Linked DNA regions of Piscinibacter gummiphilus. The protein of the gene in region 2 interacts with the protein of the main gene of each other region in a pairwise test. Links are inferred from orthologs where the notes say so. Each region holds a gene or a part of one and is shown on either strand. Other genes may lie near its edges.

Region 1 (4,220 bases), 1.2 Mb from region 2 along the record:
CGCCCGACGACACGATCTCGCCCAGCGTGGTCGACCACGTCGCCGTGGCCCGCCTGTACGGCGAGCCGCTGTTCGCGATGCCGACCGACCTGTACATCCCGCCGGATGCGCTGGAGGTGTTCCTGGAGGCGTTCGAGGGCCCGCTCGACCTGCTGCTGTACCTGATCCGCAAGCAGAACTTCAACATCCTCGACATCCCCCTCGCCAACGTCACGGCGCAGTACCTCGCGTACGTCGACCAGATCCGCAAGACCAACCTGGAACTGGCGAGCGAGTACCTGCTGATGGCGGCGATGCTGATCGAGATCAAGTCGCGCATGCTGCTGCCGCCGAAGAAGGCGGCCGAGGGCGAGGAAGCCGAAGACCCCCGGGCCGAACTCGTGCGCCGCCTGCTCGAGTACGAGCAGATGAAGCTCGCGGCCGCGCGCATCGACGCGCTGCCCGTGGTCGGGCGCGACTTCCTGCGGGCGCAGATCCACGTCGAGCAGTCGCTCGTCACCCGCTTCCCCGACGTCGACGCCGACGAGCTGCGCGCCGCCTGGCTCGACATCCTCAAGCGCGCGAAGCTCAACCAGCACCACACCATCAGCCGCGAGGAGCTGAGCGTGCGCGAGCACATGACCATCGTGCTCAAGCGCCTTCAGGGCCGCCGCTTCGCCACCTTCGAGGACCTGTTCGACGTCACCCGCGGCCCGCAGGTGCTCGTGGTCACCTTCATCGCGATGCTCGAACTTTCACGCGAGCACCTGCTCGAAGTGACACAGGCCGAGGCATTCGCTCCCATCTACGTGCGGCTGGCCTACCAGCCCGCCTAAGACGATCATCCCCGCACCGCCAGGGCTTCGTTAGACTGCGCGGTCACACCGTCCAGAGGTTCGAGACATGCAAGAAACCGCCGTTCGCATCCACCCCCGCGCCGCCGCGCAACCCGCAGCAACGCAAGCCGCCGAACGCTGGTCGGTCGAAGCCATCGAGGCCCTGTTCGACCTGCCGTTCCCCGAACTGATGTTCCGCGCCCAGACGGTGCACCGCGAGAACTTCGACCCCACCAACGTGCAGCTGTCCACGCTGCTGTCGATCAAGACCGGCGGCTGCCCGGAAGACTGCTCGTACTGCCCGCAGGCCGCCCGCTACGACACCGGCGTCGAGGCCAGCAAGCTGATGGGCGCCGAGGCCGTGCTCGACGCGGCCCGCGCCGCCCAGGCCGCCGGCGCCACGCGCTTCTGCATGGGGGCCGCCTGGCGCAGCCCGAAGGACCGCGACGTCGAGAAGGTCGCCGAACTGATCTCCGCCGTGAAGAACCTCGGCCTCGAGACCTGCGCCACGCTGGGCATGCTCGACGAGGGCCATGCCGAGCAGCTGCGCGACGCCGGCCTCGACTACTACAACCACAACATCGACACCGCGCCGGACAAGTACACCGACATCATCGGCACGCGCCAGTTCGAGGACCGCCTCGACACGCTCAACAAGGTGCGCACCGCCGGCGTGAAGGTCTGCAGCGGCGGCATCGTGGGCCTCGGCGAGACGCGCACGCAGCGCGCCGGCCTGATCGCCGCGCTGGCCAACCTCGACCCGTACCCCGAGTCGGTGCCCATCAACAACCTCGTGCAGGTCGAAGGCACGCCGCTGCACGGCACGGTCAAGCTCGACCCGCTGGAATTCGTGCGCACCATCGCCGTGGCCCGCATCACGATGCCGAAGTCGCGCGTGCGCCTGTCGGCCGGCCGCCAGGAACTGGGCGAAGCCATCCAGGCCATGTGTTTCATGGCCGGCGCCAACTCCATCTTCTACGGCGACAAGCTGCTGACCACCGGCAACCCGGCCTTCACCGCCGACCGCAACCTGCTCGACAAACTCGGGATGACCACGTCATGAGCGGCACCACCACGGCCCCGTCGCGCAAGCCCGTCACACTGCACCGCCTGCGCGAGATGCAGGCGGCCGGCGAACCCATCGCGATGCTCACCTGCTACGACGCGAGCTTCGCGCGCGTGCTCGACCACGCGGGCGTCGACTGCATCCTGATCGGTGATTCGCTGGGCATGGTGGTGCAGGGCCAGACCACCACGCTGCCCGTCACGCTGGACGAGATGGCGTACCACACGCGCATCGTCGCCGGCGCCAACCGCACGGCGTGGGTCATCGGCGACCTGCCGTTCGGCTCGTACCAGGAGTCGCCCAGCCAGGCCATGCGCAGCGCCACCGCGCTGATGCAGGCCGGTGCGCACATGGTCAAGCTCGAAGGCGGCGGCTGGACGGCCGACACCGTGCGCTTCCTCGTCGACCGCGGCGTGCCCGTGTGCGCCCACCTGGGCCTCACGCCGCAGACCGTGCACGCGCTGGGCGGCTACCGCATCCAGGGCAAGGGCGACGACGCCGTGGCCACGCTCGTGCGCCACGCGAAGGAACTGTCGGACGCGGGCGCGGCCATGTGCGTGCTCGAGCTCGTCACCGCGGCCGCCGCGCGCGAAGTCACGAAAAACGTGTCCATGGCCACCATCGGCATCGGCGGTGGCGTCGAGTGCTCGGGCCAGGTGCTCGTGCTGCACGACATGCTGGGCGTGACCCAGGGCAAGCTGCCGCGCTTCGTGCGCAACTTCATGGAAGGGTCGTCGTCCATCTCCGAGGCCGTGTCCACCTACGTGGCCGACGTGAAGGCCCGCCGCTTCCCCGACAACACGCTCCACGCGTACTGACCTCCCCGCGCATGCAGATCCTCCACACCATCGACGCGCTGCGCGCGGCCCTGCCGGGCCCCGGCGCCTGCGCGTTCGTGCCGACGATGGGCAACCTGCACGAAGGCCACCTCGCCCTCGTGCGCCAGGCCCGCACGCACGGCCTGCCGGTCGTCGTCAGCATCTTCGTGAACCGCCTGCAGTTCGCGCCCCACGAGGACTTCGACACCTACCCGCGCACGCTGGAGCGCGACGCCGACCTGCTGCGCGGCGCCGGCGCGAGCTTCGTGTTCGCGCCGCAGGAATCCGAGCTGTACCCGCAGCCGCAGACCTTCAAGGTCCACCCCGACCCCGCGATCGCCGACATCCTCGAGGGCCACTTCCGCCCCGGGTTCTTCACCGGCGTGTGCACGGTCGTGATGAAGCTGTTCCAGTGCGTGCAGCCGCGCGTGGCCGTGTTCGGCAAGAAGGACTACCAGCAGCTCGCCGTGATCCGGCAGATGGCGCGGCAGTTCGCGCTGCCCATCACGGTGGAAGGCATCGACACGTCGCGCGCCGACGACGGCCTCGCGCTGTCGTCCCGCAACGGCTACCTGAGCCCCGAGCAGCGCCAGCAGGCCGTGGCCCTGTCGCAGGCCCTGCGCCAGATCGCGAATCGCGTGCGCCTCGACCCGTCGTCGCTGCACGTGGCGGAAGCCGAAGGCGCCGCAACGCTCATGGCCCAGGGCTGGGCGCCCGACTACCTCACGGTGCGCCGCCGCGACGACCTGCTGCCGCCGGACGCCGGCGACCTCGCCGGGCCGCTGGTGGTGCTGGGCGCAGCACGCCTGGGCACCACCCGGCTGATCGACAACCTCGAGTTCTGAGGCAAGTCAGAGCGGCACTCGACGGCTGACGCGGCCCGCGTCGCGGGCCTCGGGGTCGGCGAACAACAGCAGTTCACTGCCGACCTCGCGGCCGATCGGGAAGGACCACAGCTCGTCCGCGCCGGGCAGTTCGGTCCACTGGCGGCCGGTGACGGCATCCACCAGCAGCGCGCCGCGCTGCACGCCGCGCGAGAAGGGCTCGGTCCAGTCCTGCAGCGGATGCTCGTCCGGCACGAAGGGGGTGAGGTGGATGCGCTCGCCGCACCAGGCGCCCGGACCATCCAGGGGCAGCAGCCCCGTGGCATCGCGAGGGCCGTCGACCGGCCGGCCGTCCACCCACAGGTCGCTGCCGTCCCCGCCGTCGGGCCTCCATTCCAGGGCCTGGCGCCGCCCCTCGGGGCTGACGGTGAAACACAGCGTGCCCGCACCGGAGCCGTCATCCTCGGCGCCGTAGCTGCCGGTGTGGAACCGGTCCCTGGGGCGTTTCAGCAGCCCGAGCACCACGAAGTCGTCGACGGTCAGCCGCGCCAGCACCTCGGCGAGCCGGGCGAAACGAGCGTGGCGGTCCGCCGGGCCCGGGCCCAGGCCGTGCAGATGCCAGGCCTCGCGGGCATCGGGACCCGAGAGGCCGTCGGGTTCGATGCGGGCAGGCGCCTTGCGGCTGAAGGAGAAGAGG
Region 2 (5,569 bases):
CGAAGGGCTCGCCGCCGGCGTGCTGCAGCCCATCCCGGCCATCATCGTGCTGCAGACCTTCGGCCGCCACGAGCAGGGCAAGGCGATGGGCATCTTCGGCTTCGGCGTGGTGCTGGCGCCGGCCATCGGGCCCAGCATCGGCGGCGTGCTGGTCGAGGCCTTCGGCTGGCGCTCGATCTTCTTCGTCGTGGTGCCGTTCTGCGTGGCCGCCTTCGCCCTCGGCTGGCGCTACCTGCCCCATTCGTCGCCGGGCGGCGCGCCCGTGAACCACCACCGCCGCCAGCTCGACGTGCCGGGCCTGCTGCTGCTCACCGCCGCGGTGCTGTGCCTGCTGAACGGCCTCGTGCACCTGCACGACCAGGCCCATGCGCTCGCCATCGGTCTGCTGCTGGCGTCGGCCGTCGCCACGTTCGGCTTCATCACGCGCCAGCGCCGTGCCGCCCACCCGATGATGCAGCTGAGCCTGTTCGGCAACCACACGTTCTCGTGGGGCGGGGTCGTGGCCTTCATCTACGGCATGGCGCTGTTCGGGTCCACGTACCTCGTGCCGGTGTTCATGCAGCTCGCGCTGAAGCTGCCGCCGTCGCAGGCCGGCGCCGTGCTGCTGCCCGCGGGCATCGCGCTCGCGGTCACCATCCCCGTGGCCGGCCGCCTGGCCGACCGGCTGGCCTTCCACCGCACGCTGTCGGCCGGGGTGCTGCTGCTCGCGGTGTCGTTCTGGCTGATGCTGTCGGTGGGGCTGACCACCGCGCTCGGGATCATCACGCTGTGGGCCATCGTCGGACGCATCGGCCTCGGGCTCGTGCTGCCCTCGCTGAACCTCGGCGCGGTGCGTTCACTGCCGATGGCGCTGCTGCCCTACGGCGCGAGCGGCATCAACTTCCTGCGGCAGCTGGGGGGTGCCGTGGGCGTGAGCGTGGTGGGCATCGTGCTGCAGTGGCGCCTGGTCGTGCACGCCGCCGATCCGGTGCGGGCCTTCCACGAGACCTTTTTCCTGCTGGGCGCCATCTGTGCCGCGGCGGTGGTCGCCGCGTGGCGGATGAAACCGGAAGAGGCCGACAAACCCGCCGGTCCCGGCGACAATCCGGGGCCATGAACCTCTCCATCGAGCACCTCCCACCCTCCTGCGACGTCCTGGTCGTGGGCGCAGGACCGGCCGGCAGCGCCACCGCCATCCAGCTGGCCCGGGGCGGCCTCGACGTCGTGCTGGTCGACCAGCACACGTTCCCGCGCGACAAGGTGTGCGGCGACGCGCTGATCCCCGACGCCCACACCGCGCTCAAGCGCCTGGGCATGCTGCGCGCCGTGATGGCCCGCGCGCACCGGGTCGCCCACGTGGGCTGCGTGGCGCCGCGGGGCGGCCGGGTGGACGTGCCGGGCACCCTCGCGGTGCTGCCGCGCCGCGAACTCGACGACCTGCTGTGCCGTGCCGCAGTGCTGTCGGGCGCCCGCATGATCGCGCCGGCGCGGTTCGTCGAACCGCTCCTCGAATCGGAACGCATCGTGGGCGCGCGGCTGCGCGGCGCGCAGGCGGTGCGCGACGTGCGTGCGCGCTGGGTCGTGCTCGCCACCGGGGCGGTGCCGCAGGCCCTGCTCGCCGCGGGCGTCTGCGAGCGCCAGCTGCCGAGCGGCGTCGCGCTGCGCGGGTACGTTCGCAACCCCGCCATGACGGGCCGCATCGACGCGCTCGACATCGTGTGGCACCGCGGGCTGCGGCCGGGCTACGGCTGGATCTTCCCGTGCGGCGACGGGCTCTTCAACATCGGCGTCGGCATCGCCCACAGCCACCGCCAGCTGCAGGACGGTGGCAAGCGCAAGAAGGACGACGCCAACCTCCGCGAGATCTTCGACACCTTCAAGAGGATCTACGGCCCCGCCCGCGACCTGATGACCGGCGGCACGATGGAAGGCGAACTCAAGGGCGCCCCGCTGCGCTGCACGCTCGAAGGCGCCGCGTGGTCGAAGCCCGGGCTGCTCGTGACCGGCGAGGCCGTGGGCAGCACCTACTCGTTCACGGGCGAAGGCATCGGCAAGGCCATGGAAACCGGCATGCTGTGCGCCGAGGCGATCCTCGGCGGCGGCGACGACGAGATGACCCGCAGCGACTACGAGAACGGCCTGCGCCGGCTGAAGCCACGCTTCGACCTCTACGAACGTGCCAACCAGGTGAACGCGCACCCCTGGCTCGCCGACCTGCTCGTGTGGCGGGCCCGCCGCAGCCCGCGCATCCTCGAACGCATGAGCGGCGTGCTGGAGGAAACCAGCAACCCGGGCAACCTCGTCAGCGTGCGCGGCGTGGCCCGGCTCTTCACGAGGTGACGCGCCCATGTGCCAGCTGCTCGGCATGAACGCCAACACGGCCACCGACCTGGTGTTCAGCTTCACCGGGTTCGCGCGGCGGGCCGAGGAACACAAGGACGGCTTCGGCATCGCCTTCTTCGAGGGGGCCGGCGTGCGCCTGTTCGTCGACGCGCAGAGCGCGAGCACATCACCGGTGGCGCAGATGGTGCGCAGCTACCCCATCCGCAGCAGCCACATCGTGGCGCACATCCGCAAGGCCACGCAGGGCGCCGTGCTGCTCGAGAACACGCACCCGTTCGTGCGCGAGCTGTGGGGCCGCTACTGGGTGTTCGCCCACAACGGCAACCTCGTCGACTTCCACCCGCGCCTGCACGCGGCCTTCCGCCCGGTGGGCTCCACCGACAGCGAGCGCGCGTTCTGCTGGCTGATGCAGGAACTCGCGAAGGCGCACGCGAGCGTGCCGTCGGTGGCCGAACTCACCACCACGCTCGCCGAACTCGCGCCCATCGCCGCAAGACACGGCACCTTCAACTTCATGCTGAGCAACGGGCAGGCGCTCTGGGCGCACTGCTCCACCCACCTGCACTACGTCGAGCGCCAGCACCCGTTCGGCCGCGCGAAGCTGCAGGACGAGGACATGAGCATCGACTTCGCCACGGTGACCACGCCCGACGACCGCGTCGCCATCGTCGTCACCGAACCGCTCACGCAGGACGAGCCGTGGACGGCGATGAAGCCGGGCGAGCTCAAGGTGTTCGTGGACGGCAAGGCGGTCCGGTAGTGAAAACGGCGCCCCGCGGGGCGCCGTTTTCGTTCAGCAGGTCTCGATCAGATCTCTTCGTAGAGCGGCAGCGTCAGGAATTCCTCGAACGCGTCCTGCGTGCTCATCGTGGTGAAGATCTCGGCGGCACGGTCGAACTTGCCCTCGAAGCCACCGGCCTTGATCTTGGCGAGTTCTTCCGGCACCAGCGAACGCACGAGGTCGGCCGTGACCTTGCGGCCGTCTTCCAGCACACCCTTCGGCGAGCGGATCCACTGCCACACCTGCGAGCGGCTGATCTCGGCCGTGGCCGCGTCTTCCATCAGGTTGTGGATCGGCACGCAGCCGTTGCCGGCCAGCCAGGCGCCGAGGTAGTGAATGCCCACGTTGATGTTCATGCGCAGGCCGAACTCGGTGATGGGCGTTTCCGGCTGGAAGTTCGTCAGGTCGGCGGCGGTGACCGACACGTCCGGACGCTGCTTGTCGAACTGGTTCGGGCGGTCGCCCAGCACGGCCACGAATTCCTTCATCGCCGGCTCGACCAGGCCCGGGTGGGCCACCCAGCCGCCGTCGTAGCCGTCGGTGGCGTCACGCTTCTTGTCCGCGATGATGCCCGCCATGGCGACGGCGTTCTTCTCGGGGTCGTTCTTGATCGGGATCAGTGCGCTCATGCCGCCCATCGCGGGGGCGCCGCGCTTGTGGCAGGTCTGCAGCAGCAGCAGCGCGTAGGCGCGCATGAACGGCGAGGTCATCGTGACCTTGGCGCGGTCGGCGAGGCAGAAGTCGCGGTCGACCTTGAACTTCTTGATGCAGCTGAAGATGTAGTCCCAGCGGCCGGCGTTCAGGCCGGCGCTGTGCTCGCGCAGCTCGTACAGGATCTCGTCCATCTCGAAGGCCGCGTTGATCGTCTCGATCAGCACGGTGGCCTTGACGGTGCCCTGGGGCAGGCCGATCTCCTTCTGGGCTGCGACGAAGATGTCGTTCCACAGGCGTGCCTCGAGGTGGCTTTCCATCTTCGGCAGGTAGAAGAACGGGCCGGCGCCGCGGGCGATCTGCTCCTTGGCGTTGTGGAAGAGGAACAGCGCGAAGTCGAAGATGCCGCCGCTCACGCGCTGGCCGTCGATGGTCACGTGCTTCTCGTCGAGGTGCCAGCCGCGCGGGCGCACCTGCAGCGTGGCGATCTTGTCGTTGAGCTTGTAGGTCTTGCCGTTCTGCTCGAGGGTCAGCGTGCGGCGGATGGCCTGGCCCAGGTTGATCTGGCCCTGGATCTGGTTCGTCCACAGCGGGGAGTTGCTGTCCTCGAAGTCGGTCATGTAGCTGTCCGCGCCCGAGTTGAACGCGTTGATGACCATCTTCGCGTCGACGGGGCCGGTGATCTCCACGCGGCGGCAGTGCAGCGCCTGCGGGATCGGGGCCACCTTCCAGTCGCCGTTGCGGATGTGGGCGGTCTCGGCCAGGAAGTCGAGCTTCGCGCCGCCGTCCAGCTCCTTGACCCGCTCGACCCGCTTCGCGAGCAGCGCCTGGCGCGTGGGCTCGAACTGGCGGTGCAGCTTCGCGACCAGCTCCAGGGCCGGCAGCGTCAGGATGGATTCGAAGCCGGGCAGGATCGGGGCGTTGATCTGCATGCCTTGGGGCAGGGAGAGGCTCATGGTGCGGTCTTTCTGCGAAGGTGGGAGAGACGGGACGGAACGGGCGCTGCGGCGCAGCATTCCATGACTCTATTCGAGACGCGCACTTTCATTAAGCGCTTGAAAAGTCTTTGATTTGTGACTTTCATGAATATAGTGGAGGGGCCATGGACAAGTTCAAGCAGTTGGAATCGTTCGTTTCGGTGGCCGCCCGGGGCAGCCTGACCGCCGCGGCGCAGGCCGAGGGGGTGGCGCCGGCGGTCATGGGGCGCCGCATCGACGCGCTCGAGGAACGCCTCGGCGTGAAACTGTTCGTGCGCACCACCCGGCGCATCAGCCTGACCCACGAGGGCAGCGCCTTCCTCGAAAGCTGCCAGCGGCTGCTGGCCGACCTGGCCAGCGCGGAGTCGGGCGTCAGCGCCGGCGGCGTGCGGGCCAGCGGCCACCTGCGGGTCACGGCCCCGGCCGGCTTCGGGCGGCGGCACGTGGCACCGCTCGTGCCCCGCTACCTGGCGGCGCACCCGGAGGTGAAGGTGTCGCTGAACCTGAGCGACCGGGTGGTCGACATCGTCCACGAGGGCGTGGACTGCGCCGTGCGCGTGGGCGACCTGCCCGACAGCAGCCTCGTGAGCGTGCGGCTCGCCGACAACCGCCGGCTGTGCGTGGCGTCACCGGCGTACCTGGAGCGCATGGGGGCGCCGGCCCACCCGGACGAACTGGCCCGGCACGAATGCCTGACGCTCTCCAGCGACGCCAGCCAGACCCGCGGCTGGGCCTTCTCGATCGACGGCGCGGTGACCCACCTGCGCCTGAACGGCCGCCTCGACTGCAGCGACGGCCAGGTGCTGCACGACTGGTGCCTCGCGGGGCTCGGGCTCGC

The links. The genes of interacting proteins can lie anywhere in the genome.
Region 1: the proteins of A4W93_RS02240 (region 2) and bioB interact in binary tests that used the Escherichia coli proteins (3 or more experiments, as listed by UniProt). The link is inferred for Piscinibacter gummiphilus from one-to-one orthologs.

Annotation. Positions count from the first base shown.
Region 1 is NZ_CP015118.1:1,736,898-1,741,117, reverse strand. The notes cover bases 1-2,880. They hold bioB (biotin synthase BioB), read left to right. Parts: upstream 1-882; coding sequence 883-1,878; downstream 1,879-2,880. Other genes in these bases: panC (pantoate--beta-alanine ligase), read left to right, coding at 2,711-2,880; panB (3-methyl-2-oxobutanoate hydroxymethyltransferase), read left to right, coding at 1,875-2,699; A4W93_RS07850 (segregation and condensation protein A), read left to right, coding at 1-815. In the rest of the region: more of panC, read left to right, coding at 2,881-3,544; A4W93_RS07830 (hypothetical protein), read right to left, coding at 3,551-4,220. UniProt on the Escherichia coli protein: Catalyzes the conversion of dethiobiotin (DTB) to biotin by the insertion of a sulfur atom into dethiobiotin via a radical-based mechanism.
Region 2 is NZ_CP015118.1:515,100-520,668, reverse strand. The notes cover bases 1,316-4,204. They hold A4W93_RS02240 (class II glutamine amidotransferase), read left to right. Parts: upstream 1,316-2,326; coding sequence 2,327-3,082; downstream 3,083-4,204. Other genes in these bases: aceB (malate synthase A), read right to left, coding at 3,130-4,204; A4W93_RS02245 (NAD(P)/FAD-dependent oxidoreductase), read left to right, coding at 1,316-2,319. Also shown: A4W93_RS02250 (DHA2 family efflux MFS transporter permease subunit), read left to right, coding at 1-1,096; more of A4W93_RS02245, read left to right, coding at 1,093-1,315; more of aceB, read right to left, coding at 4,205-4,710; A4W93_RS02230 (LysR family transcriptional regulator), read left to right, coding at 4,857-5,569.